One region of the Vibrio sp. 970 genome, then DNA from elsewhere that is predicted to be linked to it. Evidence: predicted binding sites of a transcription regulator. Region 1 holds the regulator's gene; each other region holds the start of a gene.
What was found. The regulator MetJ, encoded in region 1, represses methionine synthesis genes. The targets are predictions, from matches to a motif close to TTAGACNTNTANANGTCTAA.

Region 1 (10,964 bases):
TTAAGCGTTTCGCAGGTCTTGACTCTATTGATATTGAAGTTAAGCACCGCACGATCGATGAATTTGTTGATACTGTTGCGAGCATTGCAGACACTTTTGGCGGTATCAACCTTGAAGATATTAAAGCACCAGACTGTTTTGAGATTGAAAAACGTTTGATTGAGCGTTGTGATGTACCAGTATTCCACGATGATCAACATGGTACTGCTATTGTAACGGCAGCGGGTATGCTGAATGCAATCGAACTTCAAGGTAAGAAACTTGAAGATTCAACAATTGTTTGTCTTGGCGCTGGCGCTGCCGCTGTAGCGTGTATGGAGCTTCTGATCAAATGCGGTGCAATGCGCGAAAAAATCTACATGCTAGATCGCAAAGGTGTGATTCACACTCGTCGTGATGACCTTAATGAATATAAGCAGTTATTTGCGAACAATACAGATAAGCGCACACTAGAAGACGTAATTGAAGGTGCAGATCTGTTCCTAGGTGTATCTGGTCCAAACCTATTGCCAGCGGAAGCGTTGAAGTTGATGGCAGATAAGCCAATCGTATTCGCATGTTCTAACCCGGATCCTGAAATCAAGCCGGAACTTGCTCACGCAGTTCGTGATGACTTGATCATGGGTACTGGCCGTAGTGATTATCCTAACCAAGTTAACAACGTATTGTGTTTCCCATTCATTTTCCGCGGTGCTCTTGATGTGCGTGCAAGTGAAATCAATGATGAAATGAAACTTGCAGCCGTTGAGGCGATTCGTGAGCTAGCAAAAGAGCCTGTACCTGAAGCCGTATTGAAGGCTGCAGGTGTTGATAAGCTAGAGTTTGGTGCGGACTATATTATTCCAAAACCAATGGATTCACGTTTGCTACCACGTGTTGCAAAAGCGGTTGCTCAGGCGGCGGTTAATTCAGGTGTAGCTCGTATCGAGATGCCTGAAAACTACATGGCAGAGTAATATATCTTTCAGATGTGATACACAAAAATGGGACGCTATTGCGTCCCATTTTTTATGTCATTCATTTGGCTCGAGGCAAGAGTTATTACCTGAAACCTCTTATCAGGCTTTTTTATTCTTCGTCGAATGACTCAAATTCGATGCCCATTTCCGTCATCAGCGCTTTTACTTCTGTTGGAATATCATCAGGACGGTCTTTACGAAGGTCTTCATCTGTCGGAAGTGGCTGACCTGTGTACGCGTGCAAAAATGCCTCGCATAGCAATTCACTATTGGTTGCATGGCGTAAGTTATTGATCTGACGGCGAGTACGCTCATCAGTTAGCACCTTTAAAACTTTTAGCGGGATAGAGACGGTAATTTTTTTTACTTGTTCGCTTTTTTTGCCGTGCTCTGCATATGGGCTAATGTATTCGCCATTCCAGTCAGCCATTGCACACCTTCATTTATGTAATCGGTTAAAAATAATTTAGGTGCTGATTTTAGCTGCATTTACCGCCATAAGCAAAGACATATAGACGTCTAGAAGTGTTGACGTCTCATTTTTTGACGAGTAAAGTGAACATAACAGCAAAGGAAGCGTGTTGATCACTTTATGTTACTCATTAGATATAGCGCATTCCTATTTAGAAGTCATTACCCGTGAAAGGATACACCCATGAGCACTCGCAAACCTGCGACCATTGCAGTACGCACTGGTATTGAATCAGACAGCCAATATCATGCTGTCGTTCCACCTATTTATCTTTCCACTAACTATGGTTTTCCTGCTTTTGGTGAAGTGCCCAAGTATGATTACACACGATCTGGTAATCCAAACCGCGGACTGTTGGAAAGTGCGCTATCTGAACTTGAGTCTGGAAAAGGAGCGGTTGTTACTAACTGCGGTACGTCGGCATTAAATTTATGGGTTTCCGCTTTTCTCGGCCCAGATGATCTCATTATTGCTCCTCACGATTGTTATGGTGGTACCTATCGTCTTTTTAATACCCGAGCTAACAAAGGCGATTTTAAGGTTCAGTTTGTCGATCAATCAGACGAACAGGCTTTAGATGCTGCATTGGCACAAAAACCAAAACTCATTTTGCTAGAAACTCCGTCAAACCCTCTGGTTCGCGTAGTGGATATTGCAGCTACTTGTGAAAAAGCGAAACAAATCGGCGCGTTAGTTGCGGTGGACAATACCTTTTTGACACCCGTGTACCAAAAACCTTTAGAGCTAGGTGCGGATTTTGTTATCCACTCCACAACAAAGTACATCAACGGTCATTCGGACGTAATTGGTGGGGTAATCATCACCAACACAGAAGCGCATGCAGAAGAGCTTGCATGGTGGGGTAATTGTATTGGTGCAACGGGCACACCTTTCGATAGTTACATGACACTGCGAGGTATTCGTACGCTTGCTGCTCGTATGAGAGTACATGAAGAGAGCTCACAGCAGGTACTAGCTTACCTACAGAAACAAGCGTTAGTTAAAACTATCTATCATCCAAGCCTGCCGGAACATCCAGGTCACGACATTGCTAAAAAGCAGCAAACGGGCTTTGGCTCTATGTTGAGTTTTGAGTTTGCTGGTTCGTTTGAGCAGTTAAAGGTGTTTGTGAAAGAGCTCCAACTGTTTTCATTAGCAGAGTCATTAGGTGGTGTAGAAAGTTTGATTTGCCACCCAGCATCCATGACGCACCGTGCAATGGGTGAGGAGGCGCTGGCGGAGGCTGGGGTCTCTCATCAACTATTGCGTTTGTCTGTCGGTTTGGAAGATGCACAAGACCTCATCACAGATTTAGAACAAGCGTTCGCTAAAGCTACCCAGTAATAGGAGACGATAACAATGACTGTACAACGTCAGCTGCATAAGTTTGGTGGCAGTAGCTTAGCAAACCCAGAATGCTACTTACGCGTTGTGGGTATTCTCAAGGAGTATTCGACAGAAAATGATCTGGTGGTCGTCTCTGCTGCAGGAAAAACCACTAATCGCTTGATTGAGTTTTTGGAAGGGTTAAATAAAGATGGCCGAATTGCGCATGAAGCGCTTCAAAGCTTGAGACAGTTCCAAACTGAGCTAATAGAAAGCTTGTTGGAGAGTGAAGCAAAAGAAGAGCTGTTAGCTTTATTACATGATGAGTTCAGTACTCTCTCGGAGCTGACTGCACCACTCACTAATGCGCAAAAAGCCGCGGTACTGGGGCACGGAGAAGTATGGTCTGCTCGCCTATTGGCCGCGTTATTATCTCAACGTTCTATCCCTGCGGTTGCACAAGATGCACGAGCGTTTTTACGTGCAGAAGCGGGAACTCAACCAGAGGTTGATCGCGCTCGTTCATACCCTTTAATTAAAGAGATCCTCGCGCAGCATAACCATAAACGTGTGGTAATTACTGGCTTTATGGCTCAGAACGAGGCAGGAGAAACCATTCTACTTGGTCGTAACGGCTCTGACTATTCTGCAACGGTCATAGGCGCGCTTGCTGAAGTCAGTACTGTCACGATTTGGAGTGATGTTGCTGGTGTTTATAGTGCCGATCCACGTTTGGTGTCTGACGCTTGTTTATTACCGTTACTTCGATTGGATGAAGCCAGTGAACTTGCTCGCTTAGCTGCCCCAGTGCTACACAGTCGTACGCTTCAGCCTGTGGCGCAAAGTACCATGGATCTTAATCTCAAGTGTAGCTATCTGCCAGAGTCGGGTTCTACTCGTATTGAGCGTGTATTGGCATCTGGTCGTGGCGCTAAAATTATTACTTCACTGGATGATGTTTTATTGGTGCAGTTGTCTTTCATGCATGGGCACGACTTCGAAAAAACACAGAGTGATGTATTACAAGCGTTGCAGCGCGCGCAATTAGAGCCACTGGCATTTGAAGCTCAATCCGATCAGTACACGCTACGCTTGGCTTACACCGCAGAAATCGCCGGTGGTGCATTGAAATACTTGCAAGAGCTTGCGGTAGAGGCAGAAATTAAGCTAAAAGAAGGTTACTCGCTCTTAGCTGCGGTAGGTGCAGGCGTTACGAAAAACGCCAATCATTGCTTTGGCTTTTATCAAAAGCTAAAGCACTCTCCGGTAGAATTTATCTCTGAAACAGACTCAGGGCTGAGCCTAGTCGCTGTTTTGCGCCGTACTGATACCGAGGCGTTGGTTCAAACGATTCATAGCCAGTTGTTCCAAGCGCAAAAACGCGTGGCAGTGGCTTTATGTGGCAAGGGTAATATTGGTTCTAGTTGGTTAAATTTATTTGCGACGCAAAAAAGTGAGCTCGAAAAACGTCATGGTATGAGCTTTGATCTTGTCGCGGTTGTGGATAGCCAAACCTATTGGTTCGATGAGCAAGGTATTGAGGCGGCGAGTGTTGCTGAACGATTTGATGATGAAAGCATATCCAACAATGGGGATTGGCTGGCACGTTTGGGAGCGCTTAAAAGCTATGATGAAGCCGTCGTGCTTGATGTTACCGCGAGTAAAGAGTTAGCTCAGCGCTACGTAGAAATCGCACAGCAAGGCATTCATTTGATTTCCGCTAACAAAGTGGCCGGTTCCGCAGATAGTCAGTACTACCATCAGGTTCAAGATGCATTCGCTAAAATTGGTCGTCATTGGCTATACAACGCAACGGTTGGTGCTGGGTTACCGATAAACCATACCGTGCGAGATCTTCGTGAAAGTGGGGATGAAATCGTCGCTCTATCGGGTATTTTCTCGGGGACGTTATCATGGCTGTTCCAACAGTTTGATGGTTCTGTGCCATTTAATGATTTAGTCGATCTTGCTTGGCAGCAAGGGTTAACCGAACCTGACCCTCGTTCTGATTTAGATGGCTCCGATGTAATGCGTAAGTTAGTCATCTTGGCTCGAGAATCGGGCCTAGATATAGAACCAGACAGCGTTAAAGTTGAGTCTTTGGTGCCAGAAGAATTAAGAGAACTGAGCTTAGATGATTTCTTCGATAATGGAGCGTTGTTGAGTGAAATACTTCAAGAGCGTCTGACAAAAGCACAGAGAAACGATCAAGTGCTTCGCTATGTGGCGCGTTTAGAAAAAAATGGTAAAGCAACGGTGGGAGTCGAAGCGTTATCTCGTGAGCACGCGCTCGCCAACTTATTGCCATGCGATAACATTTTTGCCATAGAGAGCAAGTGGTACAAAGATAACCCTCTGGTCATTCGAGGACCAGGCGCAGGCAGAGAAGTGACAGCTGGCGCTATTCAATCCGACCTCAACCGATTGGCTGGTTTATTTTAAAGTTGCGATTGACCTAAAAACCCTGGAATTAATCCAGGGTTTTTTATTCCCCTATCAGTGCCATACTGAAGTCATAACCCGTGCAAAATGGCGAGATGATGCTCAAGTAGAAACTTGAACTATCTTCATTATTAACGTGAGAAAAATTCATAATTACAAGGTTGACATTAAATCGTATTCAATACATTCTGTAGACATATAGACGTCTAAACGTCGATTTTAAGGATTTGTTTTCGTGGCGGAGTGCCGCAGGGAGAGTAAGATGGGATATACGCACGCAGGCCATATCGACGCCTTGAACCAGAATATTGCTGAGTTATCAGATAACATCAATGTATCGTTTGAGTTTTTTCCGCCAAGCAGCGCTAAGATGGAAGAAACACTTTGGAATTCAGTGCACCGTCTTAAAACGCTTCAACCTAAATTTGTTTCTGTGACTTACGGTGCGAACTCCGGCGAGCGTGACAGAACACACTCCATCATTAAAGAAATTAAAGCAACAACCGGATTGGTTGCCGCTCCCCATCTCACTTGTATTGATGCGACTCGTGAAGAGTTGATTAATATTGCCGATGATTATTGGAACAATGGTATTGAAAATATCGTCGCTCTGCGTGGTGATATTCCTCCAGGTGGCGGTGCGCCTGATATGTATGCCTCGGATTTGGTTGAGCTGCTGAAATCACGCCACGATTTCGATATCTCCGTTGCTGCATTCCCTGAGGTTCACCCTGAAGCTAAAAGCGCTCAGTCTGACTTATTGAACCTAAAACGTAAGGTAGATGCAGGTGCAAACCGTGCTATTACTCAGTTCTTTTTTGACGTTGAGTCTTACCTGCGATTCCGTGACCGTTGTGTCGCAGCAGGAATTGACGTAGAAATTGTGCCAGGAATTTTGCCTGTATCGAACTTTAAGCAAGCTTCTCGCTTTGCGGCACAGAACAACGTGAAAGTACCAGGATGGATGAGCAAACAATTCGATGGTTTGGATGATGATCCGGTGACTCGCCAGCTTGTAGGAGCTAGCCAAGCTATTGATATGGTGCGTGTACTGAGTCGTGAAGGGGTTAAGGACTTTCACTTCTACACACTAAACCGTGCAGAGATGACTTACGCGTTATGCCATACGTTGGGTGTTCGTCCTCGCGCAGTAGTCGGTGCGTAAATCTGGTTTCAAAAAGATAAAAGGCTTGCCAAGTGGCAAGCCTTTTTCGTTTTATCAAAGCAAAAGGAGTTTAACCAATCACTTCAAGTTCAGTTAGAACTTCTTCTGCCCAAGTGATCCAAGTTTCACGTAACAGAAGGTTACGGCGAAGCGTTAGACGTTCTAGGCGAGCTTGTTTATCTAAAGTTGACGGCGTTGCGTAGTAAGCAGCTTCAATTTCTTTGTAGTGAGAAACCAGTTTGCGAGACTCTTCAACTAGCTCGGCGAGTTGGTCACGGAATGGAGCTGCAGGTTGAACGGCACATGCCATCAATTTCGCTGAAAACTCATCACGAACTGTTGGGTGTGCAGTTGGTTGATCAAACCACTCTCCTAAAGCGCTGCGACCAGCGTCTGTAATGGAGTAAACCTTGCGGTCTGGTTTGCCTTCTTGGGGTTCTAATACGCAAGTAACCAGTTCTTTCTCAGCCATTTTGTTGAGTTCACGGTACACCTGTTGGTGGCTTGCTTTCCAGAAGTAACCGATGCTAGCAGAGAATTCTTTAGTGATATCGTAACCGGTTGCGTCGCGAGTGCTAAGAACAGTTAAGATTACGTGTGGTAATGACATGTCTTCAATCCAAATGGTCAATAAACTTGTAAACAAGCTACTTATACTTTCAGCTGCGCTCTTACTGGCACTTGAGTTTTTTAATGTATAAGTAGCACCAACAATGTTGGTCCTGTCACCTTAAAGCCGTTTATCACCTAGAGAGATGGGGAGTCCCATCAAGGCTGGAGCAGGTATGATTGGATTTATGAGCTCTCAGCAGGCAAGTAGTATATAAATAATAAGCATGAAGTGGAATAGTAGGACAAAATTACCCTAAAAAACTAACATAATAATCAATAGTGTTAACTTGTGGTTTTTTATTCTTTTATTTTGGTATTTTTTGGGTCTCTAGTGGTGTATTTAACTGCTTTTGTTTTGTTGCGATTATCCTGTGATAAAAAAAAGCTGAGCATTTGCCCAGCTTTTTATTAAAAATGAAACGATTAGCCTGTGTTGCGCATACCAGCAGCAATACCAGCAATCGTCACCATCAACGCTTCTTCCAAGTTTGCAGAAGCTTCTTCGGTTTGACGCGTGCGGTATAGTAGCTCTGCTTGTAGCATATTCAATGGCTCAACGTAGATATTGCGTAAGCGAATCGACTCGAGTCCCCAAGGGTCATGCTGCATCAAGTTTTCATTGTTCTCTACATTCAGTACCGCTTTGATGTCTTCTTGAAGCTGAGCACGAAGCTTTTCACCGAGTGGACGGAGCGACTCATCCACCAATCGCTCATCGTAGTAGCGAGAGATATCAATATTACACTTCGAGTACACCATTTCCAGCATGCCGAGACGAGTTGAGAAAAATGGCCATTCGCGGCACATCTCTTCGAGCAATGCTTGGTGGCCTTTATCGATCGAGTATTGAATCGCTTCACCTGCGCCTAGCCATGCAGGAAGTACCAAACGGTTTTGACTCCATGAGAAGATCCACGGGATTGCACGTAAGCTTTCTACTCCGCCCTTAGGGTTGCGTTTTGCAGGACGAGAACCAAGTGGCAACTTGCCGAGTTCGAGTTCTGGTGTTGCTTGGCGGAAGTAAGGCACGAAATCTGGCTCGCCACGAACCACATTTCGGTAAGACTCACAGCTTACTTCTGATAGCACTTCCATCAAGTCGCGCCATTCTTGTTTTGGCTCCGGTGGCGGTAACAAGTTGGCTTCCAGAATCGCACTTGCGTATAGGTTAAAGCTGTTTACTGCGACATCTGGGAGACCCAGTTTAAAGCGGATCATCTCGCCTTGCTCTGTTACACGTAAACCGCCTTTCAAGCTTTTTGGTGGTTGCGACAAAAGCGCAGCATGCGCAGGTGCGCCACCGCGACCGACTGTGCCCCCACGACCATGGAATAGAGTTAGCTCAACGCCTTCTTCTTCAGCCACTTTAACTAACGATTCCATCGCATGATACTGAGCCCAACCTGCAGACATAACACCTGCATCTTTCGCTGAGTCAGAGTAACCAATCATGACCATCTGGTGGTTTTGGATAAAACCACGGTAAAGGTCAATCCCCATAAGCTGCTTGATGACCGATTCCGCGTTGTTCAAATCGTCTAGCGTTTCGAACAGAGGACACACATCCATGCGGTAAGGGCAACCAGCTTCTTGTAGCAGTAGATGAACGGCTAGTACGTCAGAGGCGGTACGTGCCATTGAAATAACGTAAGCGCCAAACGCTTCACGCGGTTGTGCTGCAACAATCTTGCAGGTATCCAAAACCTCTTTGACGGGTTCAGACGGTTCCCAATCACGAGGGAGAAGCGGACGTTTAGATGCCAGCTCGTTAGTTAGAAAAGCAATCTTATCTTGCTCATTCCATTGTTCGTAATCACCAATACCTAAGTAGCGAGTTAGTTCAGACAAGACGTCTGAGTGACGCGTGCTCTCTTGGCGGATATCAAGACGTACAAGATGGATACCAAATGCTTTTACGCGGCGTAGTGTATCCAGTAATGAGCCGTTGGCTATTACACCCATGCCACATTCGTTTAGTGACTGGTAGCAGGCATACAACGGTTCCCAAAGTTGCTCGACTTTTTGCAGTGGTGCTTTAACGGCCAGTTTTTGACCGTGGATCTTAGCATCGAGAATATCTTTGGTTTCATTGAGCAGAGTGCGTAATTGCTTCAGGATCGCACGGTATGGTTCGTGCTGATCTTCGCCAGCAAGCTCACGGACTTGATCGTTTGAAACTGTCATAGACAGCTCGCTGATCAACTCGTTGATGTCATTGAGATAAAGATCGGCGGCTTTCCAACGAGACAATAGTAAGACTTCACGCGTAACGTTGTGAGTAACAAACGGGTTACCGTCACGGTCACCGCCCATCCAAGAGGAGAAGTGCACTGGGCGAGCATCAATGGGTAAACCTTCTCCAAGGTAAGATTTTAGACGGTCATTCATCTCACGTAGGAAGTCAGGTACTGCTTCCCATAGCGAGTTTTCAACGACCGCAAAGCCCCACTTTGCTTCATCCAACGGAGTAGGGCGTTGTTGTCGAATCACGTCTGAATGCCAGCCTTGGGCAATCAGTTGCTCTAGGCGGCGTTCGGTTTTTCTGCGCTCTTTAGAAGAAAGATCGCTTAGCTCCAACTTTGATAAGCACTCGTTTATCTTGACCAGTTTGTTGATCATCGTACGGCGCGTAATTTCTGTTGGGTGAGCCGTCAATACCAATTCAATATTTAGATCACGAACCGCTTGGGCAGTGTCCAGTTTGCTCACATCATTTTGTACCAGTTTAGAAAACAGCGAGTTAATCGCGTCTGGTTCACAAATGTGCTCTTCACAATGGCGTGAAATCGTGTGGTATTGCTCAGCGATATTGGTGAGGTTTAGAAATTGGTTAAACGCGCGAGTAACGGGCGTTAGCTGCTCATCAGGTAGATGTTTGATTTCTTCGATCAAGCTGTCCCTGTCTGCTTGATTCCCTGCTTGAGCTGATTTGGATAATTTACGAATGGTTTCCACTTTCTCGAAGATTTCTTCGCCATGGGCATCGCGAATGGTGTTACCCAATAAGTGGCCTAACATGCGCACATTACTTTTGAGTGCGGCGTATTTCTCGTTCATTGTCGTCCTGCCTCGTAAAAAAACTACATCCATTGTCCTTGTTAAGACTCCAATCTAGCGAAAAGCACCAGTTATAGTCAAATAAAGCAGACTAAGTTTGCAATTATTCCGCTGTCTCCTGATTTAGAGCAAATTTACGGCAGCCATAGAGTAAGAAGTGAAAATTAATTACAAAATAACAAGTTAAATAAGTGTTAAGACTAGCGCTAAATTGTGAAGATAAAAAGATGCAGCTCAATCGAGCTGCACAGACTTTTGAGCTTAAACGCGTATTAACAGCAGTACTTGACCATTGCCTTTGAAAGCACATCAATTGTGGGGTCGATAAAGTCGAAGGATAGAAACTCATCCGGTTGATGGGCTTGGTCGATTGACCCAGGGCCGAGCACCAAGGTTGGACACAACTGTTGTAGAAATGGTGCTTCAGTACAATAGTTCACGGTTTCTGAACTGGTTTGGCAGATCTCTTCAACACCACCGATAAATGGGTGGTCATGTTGGCATTCGTAACCCGGAATAGGCTCATGCAATGGAATAATCTCCAGTCTCCCAGGCCATTTCGCTTCGACTTCTTTTAATGCTCCGCGCAACATGTTCTCTAAACCATCAAGGCTAATGCCGGGAAGAGGACGCACGTCGTAATGCAGCTCACAGCAACCACAAATACGGTTAGCGCTGTCACCACCGTGAATGTGTCCAAGATTTAGGGTAGGGCTTGGAATGGCAAAACCCGGATGCTGATATTCTTTAATCAATTTGTCACGCAGTTGCATCATGGCGAACATGACTTCATGCATGATCTCAATAGCGTTAACGCCAAGCGCTGGGTCCGATGAGTGACCGGACTTGCCTGTTACGCGAATGGCATTTGCCACATGCCCTTTATGACCTCGAATTGGTACAAGGCTGGTGGGTTCACCAATGATGCAGT
Region 2 (10,964 bases), on a different contig from region 1:
CGAAAACAGGCATCAGCGAAATTGATACTTGTGAGGTCATGCTAACACCAAACTCTACAACGCCTTTTGCAAGCGCACCTATTGCAGATTTAAAAATAATATCCAGCTCTTGGAAACCTTTGGCGATATCTTTGAGAAAGGCTGTTTCCGCAGTGTTTGGGTTGGAAACAAAGTCCATGATCTTAGAGTACATATTCACGCGGTTGCTGGTATCAGATATCTGGTCCATCAACTGATTATCAGGATCAGGATTTCCTGAGACGATCGACTGTTCATCAAGCGCCTCTGTAATATTCTTCTCCATCACTTTAAATAAACTACGACTAAACCCAGAGGCATAGAGAGCAAGTAAACTGGTTGGTTTCTCCCATTGGCTTTCAGCCCATTGGCGGTCTTCTTCTTGTATCACCAAAGTAAATGACTCAACCGCTTGCTTGTGTAGTTGATACAAGCTGTACTGCGTGTCTTCGCTGTATAGGTCGAAGGTTCTTTCGAGATGATGCGGCGTTAAGGACTCCATTACTGCGATAAAGTCGCGTTTGACCGAAACCACTTGGGCTAGCATGGTTTCTTTTTGTTCTGACAGCTCTTGCATCTCGCTCAGCATTTGCTTCCAGTTGAGCTGCTGACGCCAGTGTTCAGTCGCTATCCATTGTTCGTATTTACCAAAACGGCTCGCAGAAATTCGATATTTGTCCTGTATCGCTTTAGCAATGTCACTTTGGGTATGTTGGTGTGATTCAATCGCTCCAGCGGAAAATTTAGCAGGATAGCCGGACTGAACTGAGCTTTTGTTCTGCTCTGCCAAATCAAGTTGGTGAGAGGAGTCATAATAGTCAGCCATTTCGGTATAAAACGACAGCTCTTCGCCGTTACGCTTAACGCTAGCTGGCATGTCTATCTCGTCACTTGCACCAAACATACACAGTTGCATGGCGGTCTGCATCAAGTTCCACTGGTTTGAAAACTGGTCAGTGAAAAGGCGGTAAGGGCTTGCGGCACCAACAAAATGCAGTGACATATCTTGAATGTCTGCGGCGTAATCTTTTATCGCGACGAAGTAGCCTGATTCTTCTTCTGGAATCGCAGAGGTTAAATCGCTTTCGACTGCGACAGGTTTAAAGACAGAACCATCTTCATCTGCTTTGGTGGCGATGCCAGAATCCGCAAAGCGACCATCATCGACGGCAGAAGATTCAATATCAGCGACTTGGGTTAACTTATCTATTGGTGCAATGTTGTGCTGATTCTCGTTTGAGGACAGAACAATGGTTTGCATGCGATCGATATGATTACTCGGATTGTTAAGTACGCGCATGAACGTGTGCCATGTCCAGCGGTGCTCAGAGAAGCAAATCGATAGTACGCTTCCGTTGACGTAAGTAAGGAAGGCCTTTGCATCTTGTGGTGTCCCACGCTGCTCTGATTTTGGGCTTTCTGATTCTCCCAACTTATAGAGCGTGAATTGCGTTCCTTTGATTTTGTATTCGTCTAAGCTTTTGTTGATTGCATCATAGACATACAGCCAACCGTCGCGCAGTTGACGCAGGGTGTAACCAACGGTATTGAGTTTGGCTGGGCCTTGGCCTTTCCATTCTTCAGGCAAACCAAAAGGTTGTGTCTCTTCTGTTTCTAGCTGATCGATGGCATAGCGGACTGGGATAAAGTGCGCAGGTGATGCTTCCGTTGCTTCCTTCTCAGTTTTTAAATTGAGAGGCTCTGGTTCAGACGGCGGTGGCGGATCGATTTTTTTTGTTTCTCCCTCCCAAAACATACTGCGCTCTGGGGGGGAGCCAGCAAGATCATCGGATTCCGTGGTTGGAACGATATTCAGCGATTTCAGTGTACCATCGCTTTCAAATGCCTGAACGGCCTCCTCATAGGTATAGCTGTTGTCATACCAGAACATAGAAGTTTTTGGGGGAAGTGGATTATTCATCGTTAGCCCATGTTTAAGAGTTTTATTCTATTACGCAAATATCGCACCAAAATAAAGCAATTAAAAATCAATGAGTTAGATTTTTATGGTTTTGCTTCAATCAAATAATTGTTTGTTTTTCCAATAAGTTGGTTGGTGTTTACCATTTTTTGTATTGATTGAATCAAAGTTTGAGTTGTGAGTGATGCCTCAATGAGCCGACAAAACAAAAGGGCTCCAGAGTTAACTCTGGAGCCCTTTCTAGTATTTAAGCTCTAAATAATTAGCGACGCTTTGGTTTACGTTGACCAGCTGGTTTGCCTTGTCCTTGCGGGCGACCTTGGCCTTGCGGCTTGCTACCTGCCGGGCGGTTTGCACCGTTGCCGCTAGGACGTTGGCCGTTGCTTGCAGGGCGTTGACCACCTGTAGCTTTGCCAGAACCGTTACGGTTACCAGATGGCTTACCATCTTTTGAACCGCTTTCAGAGCGTTTGTTCAAATGACCACCGAAGCCTGGTTGATTTTTGGTATGTTTGGTTGCAAAGCGGTTTGCCCCGTGACGACCAGATTTACGACGTTGCGCAGGTGTTTGTGCTTCAATGTCTTCTGCAGGAACGAGACAGCCTTGTTTGTCACCAATCAAATGTTTTTTACCCATACTGACTAGGGCTTCACGGATCATTGGCCAGTTTGCTGGATCGTGGTAACGCAACAGCGCTTTATGTAGGCGACGTTGACGTTCACCTTTTGCTACAGGTACATCTTCACGTTTTTTGTACTTCACGCGTTTCAGAGGGTTTGTCTCTGAGTAGTACATCGACGTTGCGTTACACATTGGCGAAGGGTAGAAGTTTTGTACTTGGTCACATTCGAAGTTGTTCTTTTTCAGCCACAGAGCAAGGTTCAGCATGTCTTCGTCTTCTGTGCCTGGGTGCGCAGAGATAAAATAAGGGATTAAGTACTGCTTCTTGCCTGCTTCTGCACTGTATTTCTCGAACATCTCTTTAAAGCGATCGTACGTACCCATGCCTGGCTTCATCATTAGATCAAGAGGACCTTTCTCTGTATGTTCCGGTGCAATCTTCAAGTAACCGCCTACGTGGTGAGTCACGAGCTCTTTCACGTATTCTGGTGATTCAATCGCAAGGTCGTAACGTACGCCAGATGCAACCATCACTTTCTTCACGCCTTCAACTTTACGCGCTTCGCGGTATAAATCGATCGTGTGTTTGTGGTCTGTGTTTAGCTTGTTACAGATGCCCGGGAATACACAAGAAGGACGACGACAGTTCGCTTCCGCTTTTGGATCTTTACAGCCCAGGCGGTACATGTTTGCAGTCGGGCCACCAAGATCGGAAATTGTGCCGGTAAAGCCCGGAACTTTGTCGCGAATTTCTTCAATCTCGTTGATGATAGACTCTTTCGAACGGTTTTGAATGATTCGACCTTCATGCTCGGTAATCGAACAGAAAGAACAGCCACCAAAGCAACCACGCATGATGTTCACAGACGTCTTGATCATGTCGTACGCAGGAATTTTTGCTTTGCCGTACATAGGATGAGGAACACGCGCGTAAGGCAGGCCAAACACAAAGTCCATCTCTTCGGTCGTCAATGGAATTGGAGCTTGGTTTACCCAAAGTTCACGATCACCATGGCTTTGAAGTAACGCTCGACCAGAGTACGGGTTCGTTTCTAAATGCAGTACACGGCTTGCATGCGCATAAAGAATGCGATCGTTTCTTAGCTTTTCAAACGAAGGTAAACGGACCGCAGTCGTCGCAGCATCGTGGCGTGATGGGCGAATTGTGATTGGTTGTGCAACTGGCTCGTCTTTTTTAGTTTCACACTGAGTTTCTACTTCGTATGGGTTCTTTGGTACGAACGCTTCTTTACGAGGTTTTTCAATGCGAGAAGAATCAATAACCGTGTAGCCTTCTGGCGCCGCTGGCAAGTTCACGGCAGTACCACGAATATTGGTCATGGTGCTGATGTCTTCGCCGTTTGCGATGCGATGTGCTACTTCGACAAGTGCGCGCTCTGCGTTACCAAAAAGTAGGATGTCTGCTTTTGCATCAAACAGTACAGAACGGCGAACTTTATCTGACCAGTAATCGTAGTGTGCCACACGGCGTAGGCTAGCTTCGATACCACCTAAAACAATAGGTACTTCTTTGTATGCCTCACGACAACGTTGAGAGTAAACCAACGTTGCTCGGTCTGGGCGTTTACCACCTTCGTTATTCGGTGTGTACGCGTCATCGTGACGAAGCTTTTTATCCGCGGTGTAACGGTTGATCATGGAGTCCATGTTACCCGCAGTGATCCCGAAGAACAGATTTGGCTTACCAAGTTGCATGAACGCATCTTTATTTTGCCATTCTGGTTGAGCAATGATACCGACACGGAAACCTTGTGCTTCTAGCAGGCGGCCAATGATAGCCATACCAAAGCTTGGGTGATCCACATAAGCGTCACCGGTTACAATGATAATGTCACAGCTATCCCATCCTAGGGCATCCATTTCTTTGCGACTGGTCGGCAAGAAAGGTGCCGTACCAAAACACTCTGCCCAGTATTTTTTGTACTCATGAATAGGAGTGATGTTATTGGTCATATTTTGCTCTCTGTTCCAGGGAGCGCGAATTATAGCGATTTGATTATCAGGTATCTATAACAAACTCATCTATTCAAGCTTAGTTCATCGAGTTTTATTTGGTTTGTAAAAATATCAATGCTCTATCGGCGATTTTCTGTCTAATTTCACCTTGAAAGCCTCATGGTTATAGATCGGTTCATGAAAAATGTCGCAATCTTAATACAAAGCATAAGCAATGGTGTGCTTATATGGGGTAAAGCCTATAATCAAATTGGTGCATATTAAATGCAAAAGGCTGAGCTGCTCTGGAAATAGTTCTAAGTCGATAGGCTTATCGTTGACACAATCCATCTATAAAGAGGATCGGCAGGTCCCAATTGGAATGTCGCGAATTGACTGTGAATTTTGAGCCTTGGGCTAATTACAAAAAAAGGGGCTAGGGTATGAGTGAATCTACGACAACAGTGCATCCAAAAATGCAAACGACTTCCAGTCTAACTCCTGTTATAGAGTGGTCTTACGATATTGATACTCGCGAGTTCGAATGTGATCAGCAAGGAATGGCAAAGGCATTTGGGATAAGTACGCCAGTAACTAGCCTAAATAACTTGTTTGATCATATGCTGATGGGGCAACAAGAAACGCTAAAACAACGAATTCTAGAAGTGGAACTCTTTGGCGGACGGGGGCGGCTTTCTTGTTGCATGATGCTAAAAAACGTTAACTTAGTGCACGTTACTATTAGTTTTGAAAGGCTCAATAAGCGCATTATCCAAGGCACTATCATTCCACAATTAACAATCACTGGTTGCGAGGAGTTAGCGACAATCCTCGAAACGATTTTTGATTTGCCGAATGTAGGAGTTTTAGTTGCCGATGAAGATACGCGCATCTTAGGTTGTAACCGTGCCTTTGAGTTACAAATGGGTTATCAAAACCGAGATCTGGTTGGGCTTAAAACTCATATTTTCAGTACCTCTCACCATAGCCAAGCGTTTTATGATCAGCTGTGGCAGCAAATTAATGATGAAGGATGTTGGTGTGGTAACTTGCTGAGCAAAACAGCAAACGGTAGCAACCAAGCTCATCATCTTTGTATTTACCGACTTACGTTTCACTCTGGACGAATTCTTTATCTCGGATTTTCTACGGATATTTCTGCTTCGTTGTTGTGGATGAAAAATCGTTGTGAACAACAGCATGATTGGGCTGCCTTTTTACCGACGAGGAAAGAATTTGAACTCCAATTAGCTACCTTAGCGAATGAAAGCAGAAATAAAGAACTCAACATTGTTATGACACTAAGACCCAAGTTTTCGGAGAGATACTTGCTTGAACAGCAATTAGGTTTTGCAGATTTTATTATGCGAAGTCGCTACACCAGTATTGCGGGGCAGTTATCTCGGGATGTGTTTGTCGTATGCTTGCAGACCCCTCATTGTCAATGGTTGAGCCCGGTTCGTTTGATCCAAATTGCCATGAAAGGGTTCTTTAATGAGCTTAGAAATGAAATGGGCACAAAAATGCATGCCACTATCGTTAAAGGCCAAACTGGTGTGTCAATCCTTGGCTATGATACGAACCGACCAAGACAAGCGCTAGCACATGCAGCGCAAGCAATGTTGTCCTCTATTTCCGGTGAAGGTAGCTATTTCAACTTTTACGACAGTGAACTTCACTCTGAATTAGTGAAGCGCCAACATCTCGAGGCGTTTTTGGAGGCGCAAATAGAGAGTGGGCTAGTGGACGTTTACTTTCAACCGATTATCGACGTTCAAACCGGAAGCGTGGTTAAGTTCGAGGCTCTCGCACGCTTCTATGATGAAAATGATGCGTATTGCACGCAAAAGATGATCGCTATTATTGAAGATCTAGAACTCATAGCGGCACTTGATGATGTGGTCTGCCAAGCTGCGTTGAAGCACTTTCCGCGCTTACAAGAAATTTATGGCGAGGAAGTGGGCGTGACCATCAATCGCTCCCTCAATACGAAATTGGATTCTCTTCAGATCCTTCAGCGGTCGCATGATTTGATTAAAGCCAGTGGTGTAGACCCTAAGCGAGTAACTATCGAGCTAACAGAAACCGCGTATTTTGAACAAGATGAGGAGCATACTCGAGCTCTAGAGGAAGTGCGGAAAGAGGGCATTGAGATCGCGATTGATGACTTCGGTACTGGGTATTCTTCTTTTTCTTATCTAGAAAAAGGGCAGTTTGATTTACTGAAAATAGACCGAAAATTCATCAAGAACATTCATAAAGGGAGCACCAGCTATAACATTGTGAAAATGGTCACCGAGCTTGCACAGCAAATGAATGTAAAAGTGGTTGCTGAAGGCGTGGAATCTAAGCAAGAACTTCAAGTATTGGCAGAAATCGGTGTCGATTACATGCAGGGCTTTCTATTTTCTGCTGCCGTGCCTGTCGATTTGATGGATAAAGCGGACAGTTATGAGCATCTGTTCTCTGACATCGCGATTGAGTCTAAGCAAAGTGATGTGTTGCAATCTTTGAGCCATGAACAAGTCAGGTCTATGGACCCTGGAGAACCGCTCTCCTTGGCAGTGGAGTACATGAATTTGAATCCAAGCTTGCCTTTAGTTGTTCTCAATGAAAATCGTTGTGTTGGGTTAATTACGAAAGAGACGGTGAATTTACACCTAACGCCCTCGATGGGCACAGAGCGAGAAACTGAACGAGAAAGCCGAATTTGGAAACGTCCTGTTAATCAGATAATGAGCACCGAATTTGTGTTGGTTGATGAGGATTTACCTGTCTCTGTTATTCGAGAGTTGGTTAAAACCGGCATTCGTTTCCCTTGGGTATTGTGTAATACCAAAGAAGAGTACCGTGGAGTTTTAACGCAGGAAGACGCGTTGAAGTATCTTGCTTCTCTGTGAATAAAATTGTCTTACCGTTTTAGCTCATTTGGGGGCCGACTTTCGGTGGTTTGGCGATAGTTGATTTGATATTATCGCCCCCCAAAATGACTTTTTAGCGTGCATTCAACATGATTCAACAATTGCTGGTTACTTTCCCTCCGATGCTATTTGGCGCACAAGCGCTACTGACTTTGCTTCTAATCAAGGGCGATATTTGTCCTGGTCAGCGAGGACGTCTTCATAAAATGTTGCCTGCAGTAGCTGTATTGTGGCTCGCTGTTGCGTCACTTCGCATTGAAGCATTTATGATCGTGTTTGCTATTTTCTACTTCTATTCTCAGGTTCAAACCAAGAAAACGCGTGAAAAAGGGCCACTATGGGCGATGCATTTAGCGAATGGTTTGGCCTTTGCGTATGTGAGTATTCAAGTATTTGAGCAATCAAGCTGGCCAGCATCGATAGCGATGGCGCTAATGATATTTTTCCTTGGGGCGTCATTTTCTCAATTGCTGCTTACGATAGCTCGCAGCAGATTACAGGCATTTCACCGTATTTTACCAGTTACGGGCATTGTGTCTGGAATGCTATTAGTCATCGCAACGTTGTTTGCTTCTTACCAGTTAAATGAAGCTGCACTGAACGCTGCAACACAGCCAATCTTGCTGTCTTTAGCTATGCTAATTTCTTCAATTATTGTGTGGTGTTGGCATATTTTTACGCATAAGAAACCAGAAAAGGTGCAACTGAGCGTTGCCTTGTTTCTAGCACTCGCGTCGATGACGAGCCTGCAAGGTTTATTCTCTCTCGCGGCTTAACCTCTATTCTAAAGACAAAGCTAGACAGCTTATATCCAAGTGCTTTCTTGGTGCTTGGGTATAAGGTGATCACGTTTTAGATCGCACTCACTTTAAATTCGCGTGATTACTACTACGCTTGTTTATATACCTTGTCGAAGAGGAGAGTCGCGATGGATTTAAGCAATGTAGGTAATCTGGACAGCACTATTTTGCTAGGTATCGTCAACGAAAAGCTACGTTTAGAGTGCGACAGTTTTGACGAGTTAGTATCAGTGTATGAGATGGATGTAGAGTCTGTAGTCGGCAAGCTTGATATGCTCGGTTATCAGTACGATCCATTGACTAACCAATTTAAAGCATATCAACGCTAAGCCTTTCATAATCCAAATCTTTTAAGCCACCTTGATTCCGTCAAGGTGGCTTTTACATTGTAGCCTCGCGGTTGCGAAAAAAGCTTGTAAGTAACGCTTCTCTTTCTCTGAGTGACGCGTTGCTGCAAACAAGCGACGCCATAAGCCTTGGCCGAAAGGTTTACTGGTAATAAGACCTTGGCGAGAAAATTCAGAAATCGCCCAATTGGGTAGTGCGGCCACCCCCAATCCAGCAGAGACCATCTGAACTAACATGAGAGTGTTGTCGGCTTGCTTCCATTTCGCAGGTTCTATTCCTGCTGGCTGAAGAAAGTGTTTTACGACGTCTAGCCTTTGTTTTTGAACCGGATAAGAGAGCATGGTTTGATCTGCGAGATCTTGCGGATCAATAATGTCTTTTTCCGCCAATGGGTGGTTGGTTGCGGTAATTAAACGCATTTCAAAGTCGAATAGAGGCTCGTAGTGGACTTCAGATCGAGGTTGGATATCGGAAGTAATAACGAGATCGAGTTCGCCTGCCAATAGAGCTGGGAGTGGTTCAAAGCCAAAACCAGAGGAAAAGTCCAATGTTACGCTAGGCCAAGCAAGTTGGTACTCCCTAAGTGCAGGCATTAGCCATTGGAAGCAAGAGTGACATTCAATGGCCATATGTAATCGGCCATTGACGTCCTCTTTCAAGCTCGCTAAATCATTTTCTGCTCTTGCGAGTTTCGGAAGGATATCTTCTGCAAGACGCAATAGGATTTCTCCCTCTGAAGTGAACTTCACCGGACGAGTCTTTCTCAGGAACAGTTGCCCTCCAATTCGCGCCTCCAAATCTTTGATCTGATGAGACAGTGCCGACTGAGTGAGATGTAAAGCGGTCGCTGTTGCCGTTAGAGAGCCAGTGTCTCGAAGCGAAGTGAGTGTCCGCAAATGTTTTAGCTCTATCATGAATTCCTTTCATCCTTTGTTGCTCGCTATGAACAGAATAGCAATCGTGTAAATAACTTAACGACAAAAAATGGATATGTAAACGTCTAGACGTCTATTTGTTGTGTTTATTTGCGAATCATGTCGCCTCATGATGAATTTTTTTAATAAACAAGTTGAATAAATGGACGTTGTTCAAACCGCAGATGAGAGCGATAGTTTAGCCATCCAGACATCTTTCATGACGAAAGATACTCTGACCCAAACAAATTAAACAAGATTGAAAAAGGAATAGGGACATGGCTACAACAACGCACGTACTAGGTTATCCACGCATCGGTGAAAAACGAGAATTAAAATTCGTTCAGGAAAAATACTGGCGCGGAGAAATTGATCAAGCAGAGCTTAAAAAGGTTGGAGCAGATCTGCGCGCTAAAAACTGGCAAACGCAAACAGATGCTGGCTTGAGTTTTACCACCGCTGGCGATTTTGCTTGGTACGATCATGTACTGACGACCACGTTGTTACTGGGTCACGTGCCAAAACGTCACGCAGACGGTTTCCCTGATTTGGATACGCTATTCAAAGTGGGTCGCGGTCAATCTCAAGCGGGTTGCGGCTGTGCGGGCGCTGCAGCATCGGATATGACTAAATGGTTCAACACAAACTACCACTACATCGTACCTGAATTTAGCAAGGACGATACATTTGAAGTGAGTTGGCCTCAACTGTTTGAAGAAGTCAACGAAGCAACCCAAGCTGGGCATAAAGTGAAGCCAGTTTTGCTTGGTCCAGTCAGTTATCTTTACTTAGGTAAAGAGGTAGAAGAAGGGTTCGATCGCCTGACGCTACTGCCACGATTGCTTACGGCTTACCAAGCTATTTTGGCAAAGCTCGCAAGTCAAGGTGTTGAGTGGGTTCAGATTGATGAGCCAATTTTGTCACTGGAGCTAGAAAGCAAATGGGCTGATGCGTTCAAGCTAGCGTACCAAGTGATTCGAAGCGATGTAAAAGTGCTGCTAACGACGTACTTTGACTCTATAAGCGATACGCTAGACAAAATTGTAAAGCTACCAGTGGATGGTTTACATATCGATTTATCTGCCGCGCCTCAGCAGCTTGACGACGTGGTTGCCAAACTACCGGAGGGGTGGGTGCTGTCTGCTGGCGTGGTCAACGGTCGTAACGTGTGGCGCTCGGATTTGAGTGCGCAACTTGAACGTCTACAGCCAGTAAAAGAAAAACTGGGCGACAACCTTTGGGTTGCGAGCTCATGCTCTTTGCTACATAGCCCGGTTGATCTGGAACAGGAAACAGAACTCAGTGAGGAAGTGAAAAGCTGGTTTGCGTTCGCAAAACAAAAAGTAACAGAAGTCGCCTTGCTTGGCCGCGCACTCGATGGTGATCAAGATGCGATTCTCGCTTGTGATACCTACAGCCAGCCAATCAAAGCACGTAAAACGGCAACGCATGTGAATAAGCCAC
Region 3 (10,964 bases), on a different contig from region 1:
GTTCACGTTTTAACTGCGCAGGTAAGCCAGTGACACGTTGCAGTGTTTCACCACTGTGCTTGATTTGTTCGTCAAGGTAACCGTTCTGTTTATCCATCGTCTTCGACTGCTGTTTGAGCATCCTCTCTAATACCGCTAAACGCGGGATAAGAGTGCTGATATCTTTTTGATGTTGCAGCTCTTGTTGGATTTCAAATAGGTAGTTGGATACCTGAGTATTCGAACCCTGGCAAGCTGAAGACAATGATGCCACAACGCGTTTAAGAACTTGTTGTTCACGTTTGAATTTGAGTGAAGTATCACGATGAGTCAGTCTGAGTTGGTCAAGTTGACAACTCAGCTGATGCAGCTGCGACTGAATATCGGATTCCAAGATTCCCATGAAGTGACTACGGTTAAGTCCATGTACTACTGATAATTATCTGATAATAACAAAAAACTTTATAGCGTCATTAGTTATTACGTTCAACAGGCGTTTAATTATCCATTTTTTAATATTTTCTTGATGTCGTCCTCATTCTTGTAGGACGAGTGGATCTTGATCAGGCCTTGGCTAATGGCATGTTGACAAGCAGTTCTTATGTTACCTGTTGCAAAGCTAGCAGCAGGCGCATTATCGATGGCTTTTAAGAACACCCAGTGGCTTTGCTTATCCTTCAAGCTGACTTCTCGTGCGATGTGAGTAGCAAGCAATAACAGATCGAGTAATTCCTCATCGTTAATTGCAGTGTAGGCTCGGGGTAAGAACGGATAATCGCTGATGCCCATACGAATAATACGATTGACGTTGTGCTGCTGTGCGAACTCATCCACCCAACTCTGGAATTTTTCGAACATGACTTCGGCAGAAGCATCACGGTCAGCGTTCGGTTCTATGTAGAGTAAGTTCGCATCTGAGAAATGATAAAGACGCGACGGTTTTTCTATTTTTTCCGCAAGGAAGTCGCCAAATGCACGTTCTAGTTCTAGACCTGCCTTATAGCCGTTATGGACGTACATGCTTCGTAAGAATGGCAAATCGATCATAACAAAGCGTAGGCGATCATTAAGTGGTTCGTGGATCAATTCACCCATTTGCCATTGCTCGAAAGTTTCGCTCGACTTTTTCAATGAGCGAGACAGCTTAACATTCAGCATACGCAAGTTACGTAAACGAGAGCGAGAGTGGGTGAAGAGGTCGTTACGCAGTTTTTCGATTTCACTTGCTTGGCGCTGCATAATGACACCACGGCGCATAATGAACAAAAACATGACCAAGACAGTAATAAACAATGCAAATGAGATTTTCTGGAATTTACGATGCTCTCTTTCCACTTGCTCTAAGCGTTCTGATTGACCGATGTAATGGATGGTTTGTTCGGCAAATTCTTTTTGCTGACGGAACGCATCCTCACTGATTTGGTTAAGCTGCTTTTGTTCTAGACGAACGAGGTTGGTGTATTTTTTATAAGCTTGCAGAGAAAGTTTGTATTCGCCTGCCTGCTCGTAACCCAACCCAAGTAAACGGTATGACTGCTGCTTAATGAAGTTGTTATTTTCAGGTGACTTTTCAGCAAGCGCTAACGCCAGCTTAGCATTAGTAATGACGTCTTTACTGTCATTTTGATGATAAGCCAGACCTGACTGAAGCAGGGCAGCCTTTGCTTCAAGCTTAGGAATATTGGTGTATTCTAAAAGCTCTTTAGAGCGGTCTAAGTACTGCTCTGCTAGCGCGTAGTTATAGAGTTGTAGGTAGGTAGCCGCCAAGCTTAAGCGAATTTTAATGATTCTATTGATGTTCTTACTGGTACTTTCATGGTCAAGCACGTTGAAGTAATGCACTAACGCAAGGTTAAACTTCCCCTGATAAAAGTAGATGTCGCCCATTTGCTCTAGGACGTCCGCTAGGATCGGAGAGCTAGGGTAAGAGTCATAAAAATCTGCGGCTTGAGATAAGTATTCGATCGCTTTGTCGTACACTCGTCGCTCCTGGAAGAGCCTAGCCAAAAGGCGATTCACTTTTGCTAATCTTGCACCACTGTTACTTTCAATAGATTGCCAATAACCGTATAGCAGTTCTGACAAAGCCAAATTGTATTTCTTGCTATTGAGGTAAAACTCGCCGACGGCAGTGTAGTAGTCGATCAAGGCTAACTCAGAGCGGCTATCGTCAAGCATGGTCTTTGCTTCAGAGTACAAGTTTTCCGCTTTAATGACATCGCCACTATGTGAAGCGAGGAGTGCTCTTTGCATCACTAGTCGGTAGCGAACGCTGTCGGTGCGTTGTAATACGGCATCGGCTTCATCGAGCTGTTGTTCAATTTGGTTAAGCGTGTCTTCCGCTTTTGAGTAGTTTTCGTCGTACATCCAAATCATTTGGTTGCGCATCAGCTGGAGATCTAAGTCCATGTACGGCAATTGATATTCTTGCGCTAAGCGTTCCGCTTTATTTAGGTGCTCGATAGCCGAACGAACATTACCCATGGCGTAATCTGCCTGAGCGATAATCTTGTGCGCTTCGATGGTGCTGCTTGGTGTGCGAACGCTACGATCTGTTTCGTCGCGAGACATGGCTGAAGGGCTGTCACTTTCTTTGCGTTCTGTTAGTTCACGCTGTGACAAATAGTTGGTTGCCGCTTGTTTTGCTTGTGATGGCTCTATTTCCGCCAATTGTTGTGCTTCGTTGAGTAACGCGGACGATAAAATGGTAGCATGAAGTGGCTGTACAAACAGCAAGCAAAGAAAGCCAATCAACTTGAATAGACGCGAACTGTCCCAAAACATCCTTTCGTTCCCTCGAACTGTTTTTAGATATGGCGATAACGGCGAAAAGCCTCAATTAGCCGTTTAAATGCGGGTTGAAGCCATTTGATATAGTAACATGCCTGGACAATAAAAACGTCCGGCAACCCTTTAGATTGCCGAACTTATTTCTGTTGCCTATGCGCTTACTGACGAGCCATACGGTGATTGTGAGCTGGCTTATCTTGTTCCGTTGAGCGGTAAGGGTTGATATCCAAGCCTCCACGGCGCGTATAGCGGGCAAATACGGTCAGTTTGCTTGGTTGGCAATATTTCATTAGATCCGTAAAAATACGCTCTACACACTGTTCGTGGAACTCATTGTGCTCGCGGAAAGACACTAAGTAACGTAACAGCTTCTCACGATCTATTTTTGCGCCTTGGTAGCGAATTTCTACACTGCCCCAGTCGGGTTGGTTAGTGATCAAACAGTTTGATTTCAATAGGTGGCTATGTAGCACCTCTTCAACTTGTATTTCACCTGCCGCACCTTCAAGCAAATCGGCATCAAAATCGTAACTGGTGATGTCAATGTCTTGGTCATCTACACATTCACCGTCCATTGTCACGATAGGTTGATTGGTATAGTGGGTCACTGGATTCACCTCAACCAGCACCTTTTCACCTGCGCATTCAGAAAGGTCTTGTGTTAAACGCTCAGTCACTTCTTCCCAGCTTGCAAAGCGGGTTTGGTTATAGCTGTTTAAGTACAGTTTGAAAGACTTCGATTCAATCAAGTTTGCGCTGGTGGCTGGAATGTATACTTCGCCAACGGCCACTTGTGGTAAACCTTTACTATTTAACCAAGACAGTTCGTACAGCGTCCAAATGTCGTGCCCCATGAAAGGCAGAGTATCGCCTAACTGGAGGTCATCTCGGTTCAGGCTGCGAGGGACTGGTTGCAGCAAGCTTGGGTCATACTGGTTCGCATACTCGGTCGTTTTACCTAGTGTTAAGCCAGCAAGCTCTTTAGCGTCAGAATATTTGCTCATACTTTGTGGTCGTTTTCGATTAGAATGGCGAGAATTTTACTGAATCCGCTGGTCAATTGCCATCCGGCAAGTACGGCTATCTGATAAATAAGGAATGAGGAGACCTTCATGACCCAAAACGTTACTCAGGCGCTACAAGAGTTCAGCCTGCGCTACCAACAAGCTTGGCAAGCTAAGCACAATGAGTTGCCAAGCAGTGAAGAGCTTGCAGAGCTTGTTTCTCCTTGTGTCGAAGAGAAGCGTGATGGAAAGGTGCTTTGGAAAGCGGTCGCACGTGATGAAATTGCCGATTTCACCAATGTGGAAAATGCGATTGAGTTGTCACTGCAAGATGATGTTAAAGCCTTTTATGGTTCTCAATACTGCGCTGATATGGAGGCAACTTGGCAAGGTAATTCGTTGACGCTGCTGCAAGTCTGGAGCGATGACGATTTCGTGCGTCTACAAGAAAATATTCTTGGTCATTTGGTGACGCAGCGCCGCTTGAAACTTAAACCAACAGTATTTATCGCAGCGACAGATGAGGAAATGGATGTGATTTCTATTTGTAACCTCACTGGCAATGTGATTCTAGAGCGTTTGGGCACCTCTAAACGTGATGTATTGGCAGATTCATTGGTTGAGTTCTTGAATAAGTTAGAGGCTGCCGTCTAAGTATGTATGTTGTTGAGTTGCAGTTTGAGTGTTTTGATAACACCACCGTCAGCGCGGTAGACAAAGCCATTAATGGCTTGATGGATGCTCTGCGTTACAACGGCCAAGTATTAGGTCGTGAATTCCCGATAGTGATGGGAGAAGGTGAATTTTTCGTTCGTGTTGTTTGCCCAGAACAAGACAGCTTGCATCCACGTTATCACTCAGATTTCGTCAAAGTGTGCATGAACCGTTTGTCGGATGCGTCTTTGCTTGCTCCGAAAATGCGTATGCTGGGGCGTGATTTGAATTCAGAACAAGCAGCCGAAGAAGAGACACCTAGCTGGCAAGTGTTGTACACGACTTATGTTCATACGTGTTCGCCTTTGCGAAGTGGTGAAACCCTGTTGCCAATTCCTTTGTATCGTAATGAGCCAACACTTAATGGAGACCATAAAGCCGTCATTAAGTGGCAGACTGAGTGGCAAGCGTGTGATGAAATCCAAATGGCAGGGGGTTGCCGCGCGGAACATGCGGCGCTGCACGAAATTTGCGATGTGGATAGTGTGCTGTTTCGCCGAGGTTGGGACTTACGTGGCCGTATCGAATACATCACGAAGATCCCTACGTACTATTACCAGTATCGTGTCGGAGGTCAGTCGCTGGAGAGCGAGAAAGCGCGCAAGTGTCCAAAATGCGATGGCGAGTGGCTACTCGATGAGCCACTACATGACATATTTCATTTTAAGTGTGATGACTGCCGAATCGTTTCCAACATCTCTTGGGACCACCTTAAGTAGCGAATTGAAGTTACTTAAATGGGCGGATAGACAAATAGAAAGGGCTGATGTTTTCACATCAGCCCTTTTAGGTTTAGAACGTTTATGTTTAGAACGTTGTTTTCGGTCATGTTTTGAAAAGTGGGATTACCAACCTTTCACAACACCGCCTTTGAACAGCTCTTTTGCCGCTTCGTAAACTTCTTCCGTTTGGTAAGCTTTTACGAAGTTTTGTACGTTTTGCGCATTAACATTTTCTTCGCGAGCGACAATTAGGTTTACGTATGGTGAGTCTTTATCTTCAACGAACACGCCGTCACGCTCTGGCGATAGGTCGATAGAGCTTGCGTAAGTGGTGTTGATGATAGATAGCGTTACGTCATCCAGTGAACGTGGAAGCTGTGGGGCTTCTAGTTCAATGATTTCGATATTTTTAGGGTTGCCTACGATGTCACGTACTGTAGCGAGTAGACCAACGCCATCACGTAGCGTAATCAAACCTTGTTGCTCAAGAAGCAGTAGTGAGCGACCTAGGTTCGTTGGGTCGTTTGGTACTGCGATGCGTGCGCCATCTTGAATTTCATCAATTGATTTTACTTGCTTTGAGTAACCAGCAATAGGGTAAACGAATGAGTTACCCGCGATAGCCAGTTTGTAGCCGCGGTCTTTCACTTGTTGGTCTAGGTATGGTTTGTGCTGGAACGCATTCGCGTCTACTGAACCATCATCCAGAGCGGCGTTTGGTGTTACGTAATCGGTAAATGTTACTAGCTCAACGTCTAGGTTGTATTTCTCTTTTGCTACTTTAGCGGCAACTTCGGCTACTTGTGCTTCAGCACCAGCAATAACGCCAACTTTTACTTTGTTTACGTCTACTTCTTTGTCGCCGCAACCCGCTAGAGCAAGAGCAGAGGCGGCCGTTGCTACAGTCAAAAGACCTTTAAGGCTAAATTTCATCTTTATCTCCTTATAATTTGTATTTTTGATGCTTATCTGTGGTCTACACGGCGCACCACTGCGTCGCCGATAGACTGAATAATCTGTACTAGAACAATCAACATCACGACAGTCACGGCCATGATAGTTACATCGTAGCGGTGGAAACCGTAACGAATGGCTACGTCACCTAGGCCGCCGCCGCCTACCGTACCCGACATAGCTGAGTAGCTAACGAGAGTGACCAAGGTAATCGTTACTGAGTTAACAATAGTCGGCATTGCTTCAGGTAGTAGAACTTTTGTGATGATCTGTGTTGGTGTCGCCCCCATTGACTGCGCTGCTTCCACCAAGCCTGTCGGTACTTCTAATAAAGCACCTTCAATAAGACGAGCGACAAAAGGAATGGCGCCAATAGTCAGTGGGACGATTGCTGCGGTTGTACCGATAAAGGTTCCAACTAGCATTTTTGTCACTGGAATAATCGCAACCATCAGTACGAGGAATGGTACAGAACGACCAATGTTAACGATAGCGCCTAAGCCGCTATTTAGTTTGGTGTTTTCAAGTAGGCCGCCTTTCTTAGTAATATGGAGGATTACGCCTAATGGAATACCCACAGCAAAGCCGACTAATCCGGCAACCGCAACCATGTAAAGCGTTTCCCACGTTGCACCTAAAAGTAGTTTGCTGTTTAAGCTCAGCCATTCAGAAATCGTATTAAAGGACATAACCAAGTACCTCTACTTTTACGTTGTGCTTACGCAGGTATTCAAGAGCTGCGTTGTCATCTTCTTCGTTACCAAATAGCTCTGCGACCATCATGCCAAATTTCACGCCACCAGCGTAATCAAGGTCGGAACTCAAAATACTCACATCAATATTGTATTTACGAGAAATTTGCGACATTAACGGTGCATCGACGGTTGCGCCAGTAAACTCTAAGCGAACCAACGGGTAGCTGCCATCAACACGCTCTGCTTGCAGACGAGCTTGGTAATCTTCAGGAATGGAAAGATCCAGCGTTGAGCGAATGAATTGGTGCGCTAGCTCTGTCTTAGGGTGCGCAAAAATATCGCCAACGGTGCCTTTTTCCACCAGCTCACCACCACCGATGATTGCTACTTCGTGACAGATACTTTTTACGACTTCCATTTCGTGAGTGATAAGTAAAATCGTGATGTTGAGTTTGCGGTTGATCTCTTTCAATAACTCAAGGATAGATTGAGTTGTTGCCGGGTCTAGCGCACTAGTGGCCTCATCACAAAGCAGCACGCTAGGATCGGATGCCAATGCACGAGCAATTGCCACACGCTGTTTTTGTCCGCCACTTAAGTTAGATGGGTAGCTCTCGTGTTTGTCGGCTAAGCCCACAAGCTTTAGCAACTCAGTTACTTTTGTTGTGATTTGCGATTTGTCTTTACCTGCCAGTTCTAGTGGCAGTGCTACATTATCAAACACAGTACGAGACGAAAGCAGGTTAAAGTGCTGGAAGATCATGCCAATGTTACGGCGTGTTTCGACTAGTTGTTTTTTACTGAGTTTGGTTAGATCCACACCATCAACGATGATGGAACCAGAGGTCGGTGCTTCTAGCATGTTGACACAGCGGATCAGCGTACTTTTACCAGCACCTGATGAACCGATAACACCAAAGATGGTGCCTTTGTCGATGTGTAGGTTAATGTCTTTCAGGGCAAGGATTTCCTTACTGCCTTGGTAGAACACTTTATTGACGTTTTTTATTTCTATCATGTTTCAACCTGCCCAAAGATACGGGGAACTTCGCTGTCAAAAACGGCCTTTGACAGAACTTAATGTTGAGCTTTATCTCAATTTTCAGTTGATGCTATGGGTTAAGCAGAATGAAGTCAATAGATATTTTTACGTCTAGACGTCTAAATGTATGGATGTTCTGTTTTGAAACGAAGATGTATAGATAGAAAGGAGGAGGTAGACGGCAGGGCACCCTCAGATTTACCGATTCTTGCCCAACAAATCAACCGTTTTGTCGAGGCCAAGAATGAATTAGATAGTGTTGAAGTTTATAAGGTATGTAATAATCTGATTAAACCGAGTTAATAGAGAAATACGTTTTGGCAAAACCTGCTGTTTTTATCGATCGTGATGGCGTGATAAACGTTGACCACGGCTACGTTCATGACGAACATGATTTTGAGTACATTGATGGTGTATTTGAAGCGACGAAAGCGCTAAAAGATAAAGGCTACCTTCTAGTGTTAGTGACGAATCAATCGGGCATCGCACGCGGTAAATTCAGTGAAGACCGTTTCTTGTCTCTGACTCAATGGATGGATTGGAACTTTGCTGATAAAGGTGTTGAGTTCGATGGTATCTATTACTGTCCACATCATCCAGAACATGGCATTGGCGAGTACAAGCAAGATTGTGAGTGCCGTAAGCCAAAACCAGGCATGTTCATTTCTGCGCGTGACTTCTTGAAGATCGACATGGAGAAATCTGTGATGATCGGCGATAAAGCTGAAGACATGATGGCAGCAGAAGCGGCAGGCGTTGGCACTAAGATTTTGGTTCGCACTGGTAAGCCAGTAACGGAACAGGGCGAAGCCATTGCAACGGTAGTATTAGATAGCATTGCAGATGTGCCTGCGTACTTAAACAAGTAATCTTCATTACTGACTGAGATAAGGGAAGCCACTGCTTCCCTTTTGTTTGATTCCTTCTTTTAATCTGAACACTTATGAGCAAAAAACTCACCATTCTTGATATCGCAAAATTGGCAGGCGTGGGCAAATCAACAGTAAGCCGTGTGCTTACTAACGATCCAAAAGTGAAACCCCAAACGCGAGAGAAGGTAGAGCAAATCATTCGTGAATCAGGCTACGTCCCATCAAAGTCGGCGCAGTCGATGCGTGGTGGCAGCCAAAAAGTCATTGGGGTTATCATCTCCCGTTTAGACTCACCATCAGAAAATCGCGCCGTTGGTACCATGCTCAATGCTTTGTATTCCGCTGGTTATGATGCGGTGATCATGGAAAGCCAATTCGATCGCGATAAAACCAATGAGCATTTGGATGTGCTTAAACGTCGCAACGTCGATGGGGTGATCGTGTTTGGCTTTACTGGATGTGATGAGCGAGCATTGGCGGAGTGGGGGAATCGTATCGTCGTGATCGCGATGGACACGCAAATGGTTTCCTCGATCAACTACGATAACCAAGGTGTGATAGACATGGCTTTGTCTCACCTTGAGCAGCAATCTTTATCTCGCATTGCTTATATTGGTGTTGATCCTGAAGACAAAACCACTGGCTTAGCTCGTCTAAATGCTTATAAAGCTTGGTGTCAACGCAAGCAAATTGCACCTTGTTTCCAAACGGGTAAGTTGAGCCATGAAAGTGCTTATCAGTTGGTAGACAAAGTCCTTCAATCTGATACTCAGGCCATCGTGTGCGCCAGTGACACTATCGCGTTGGGCGTGATTAAGCGTCTTCAAGAGTTAGGACGTGAAGACGTGGTTGTGACAGGTGTTGGTGGTAATGAATTGCTCTCTTTCCTTTTCCCTAAAGTATTTAGTGTCGACCCAGGTTATACCCTTGCAGGTGAGAAGTCCGCTAACATGCTGATCAATCAATTAAATGGTGATGAGGAAGTGGTTCACTTTACTCAACAGCCTATCGTTTGTTAATCCACACTAAAACGATCTGCTCTAAAATTATACTGTGATCATTCTCAATTAATGGGACTGTTCCCATTTTGTTTTTTGTCTTCGAATGGCAATATTAAAATTAAGAAATGGGAATGTTCCCATTTATAAAAACAAAATGATGAATCGAATGTATCCAATACAGGGTGGACAAAGTTATGAGTAAGATTGCGCGTCAAGATGTACAGCGTCTTATTGAGCTGGTCGGGGGATCGGACAATATTGCCAGTGTAAGCCACTGCTTAACTCGCTTGCGTTTCGTGTTGAATGACACTGACAAAGCCGATACAAAACAGTTAGATGCACTGCCTATGGTGAAGGGCTGCTTTACCAACGCAGGTCAATTTCAGGTCGTCATCGGCACTGAAGTTGATGAAGTTTACAAAGTACTGATCGAGCTAAGCGGCAAAAGTGAATCGAGCAAAGATGAATCTAAGAACGCTGCTCGTCAAAACATGAACATCGTTGAGCGTGGTATTTCCCACCTTGCTGAAATCTTTGTACCACTGCTACCTGCGATCATCACCGGTGGTCTGATTCTTGGCTTCCGTAACGTGATTGGCGACATCAAGATGTTTGATGGTCAAACGCTAACGGAAATCAGCCAGTTTTGGGCAACGGTACACTCTTTCCTATGGCTAATTGGTGAGGCGATCTTCTTCTTCCTACCAGTTGGCGTATGTTGGTCGACAGTGAAAAAGCTCGGCGGTACTCCGATTCTGGGTATCACGCTTGGTGTAACATTGGTTTCGCCGCAGTTGATGAACGCCTACCTGATTGGTAAGCAAGTACCCGAAGTGTGGGATTTTGGCTTATTCGCCATCGAAAAAGTGGGCTATCAGGCGCAAGTGATTCCAGCAATGCTTGCTGGTATGGCTCTGGCGTTTATTGAAACCAACTTAAAACGCATCATTCCGTCTTACCTTTACCTAGTGGTCGTGCCGTTTGTCTCTATCATCGTGTCTGTGATTCTTGCGCACTCTATCATTGGCCCATTCGGTCGTATGTTGGGTGATGGTGTTGCTTTCGCAGCAAAAGCAGCCATGACAGGTGACTTCGCAATGATTGGCTCAACCATCTTCGGCTTCCTATACGCGCCATTGGTCATTACTGGTATTCACCACACCACCAACGCGGTTGACCTTCAATTAATGC

Region 2: a site for MetJ is predicted at 9,579-9,598, ahead of metE (5-methyltetrahydropteroyltriglutamate--homocysteine S-methyltransferase). Genes of this name have one in related genera too.
Region 3: a site for MetJ is predicted at 8,004-8,023, ahead of metN (methionine ABC transporter ATP-binding protein MetN). Genes of this name have one in related genera too.

The regions. Positions count from the first base shown of each region.
Region 1 covers NZ_JAWOTW010000024.1:1,690-12,653, forward strand. The annotation lists gene R7Q11_RS22740 (malic enzyme-like NAD(P)-binding protein) at 1-956, shown strand, start outside; gene metJ (met regulon transcriptional regulator MetJ) at 1,069-1,389, opposite strand; gene R7Q11_RS22750 (O-succinylhomoserine (thiol)-lyase) at 1,615-2,775, shown strand; gene R7Q11_RS22755 (bifunctional aspartate kinase/homoserine dehydrogenase II) at 2,791-5,199, shown strand; gene metF (methylenetetrahydrofolate reductase) at 5,462-6,364, shown strand; gene R7Q11_RS22765 (PadR family transcriptional regulator) at 6,435-6,974, opposite strand; gene ppc (phosphoenolpyruvate carboxylase) at 7,400-10,033, opposite strand; gene argE (acetylornithine deacetylase) at 10,306-10,964, opposite strand, start outside.
Region 2 covers NZ_JAWOTW010000008.1:128,076-139,039, reverse strand. The annotation lists gene R7Q11_RS13845 (T6SS effector BTH_I2691 family protein) at 1-1,939, opposite strand, end outside; gene R7Q11_RS13840 (YgiQ family radical SAM protein) at 2,202-4,535, opposite strand; gene R7Q11_RS13835 (EAL domain-containing protein) at 4,961-7,417, shown strand; gene R7Q11_RS13830 (hypothetical protein) at 7,528-8,214, shown strand; gene R7Q11_RS13825 (DUF4250 domain-containing protein) at 8,367-8,567, shown strand; gene metR (HTH-type transcriptional regulator MetR) at 8,589-9,500, opposite strand; gene metE (5-methyltetrahydropteroyltriglutamate--homocysteine S-methyltransferase) at 9,779-10,964, shown strand, end outside.
Region 3 covers NZ_JAWOTW010000016.1:83,774-94,737, forward strand. The annotation lists gene R7Q11_RS20145 (sensor domain-containing diguanylate cyclase) at 1-382, opposite strand, end outside; gene R7Q11_RS20150 (tetratricopeptide repeat protein) at 481-2,763, opposite strand; gene queF (NADPH-dependent 7-cyano-7-deazaguanine reductase QueF) at 2,928-3,773, opposite strand; gene syd (SecY-interacting protein) at 3,882-4,427, shown strand; gene R7Q11_RS20165 (Zn-ribbon-containing protein) at 4,430-5,206, shown strand; gene R7Q11_RS20170 (MetQ/NlpA family lipoprotein) at 5,333-6,142, opposite strand; gene R7Q11_RS20175 (methionine ABC transporter permease) at 6,175-6,852, opposite strand; gene metN (methionine ABC transporter ATP-binding protein MetN) at 6,842-7,876, opposite strand; gene gmhB (D-glycero-beta-D-manno-heptose 1,7-bisphosphate 7-phosphatase) at 8,218-8,769, shown strand; gene treR (trehalose operon repressor TreR) at 8,844-9,791, shown strand; gene treB (PTS trehalose transporter subunit IIBC) at 9,968-10,964, shown strand, end outside.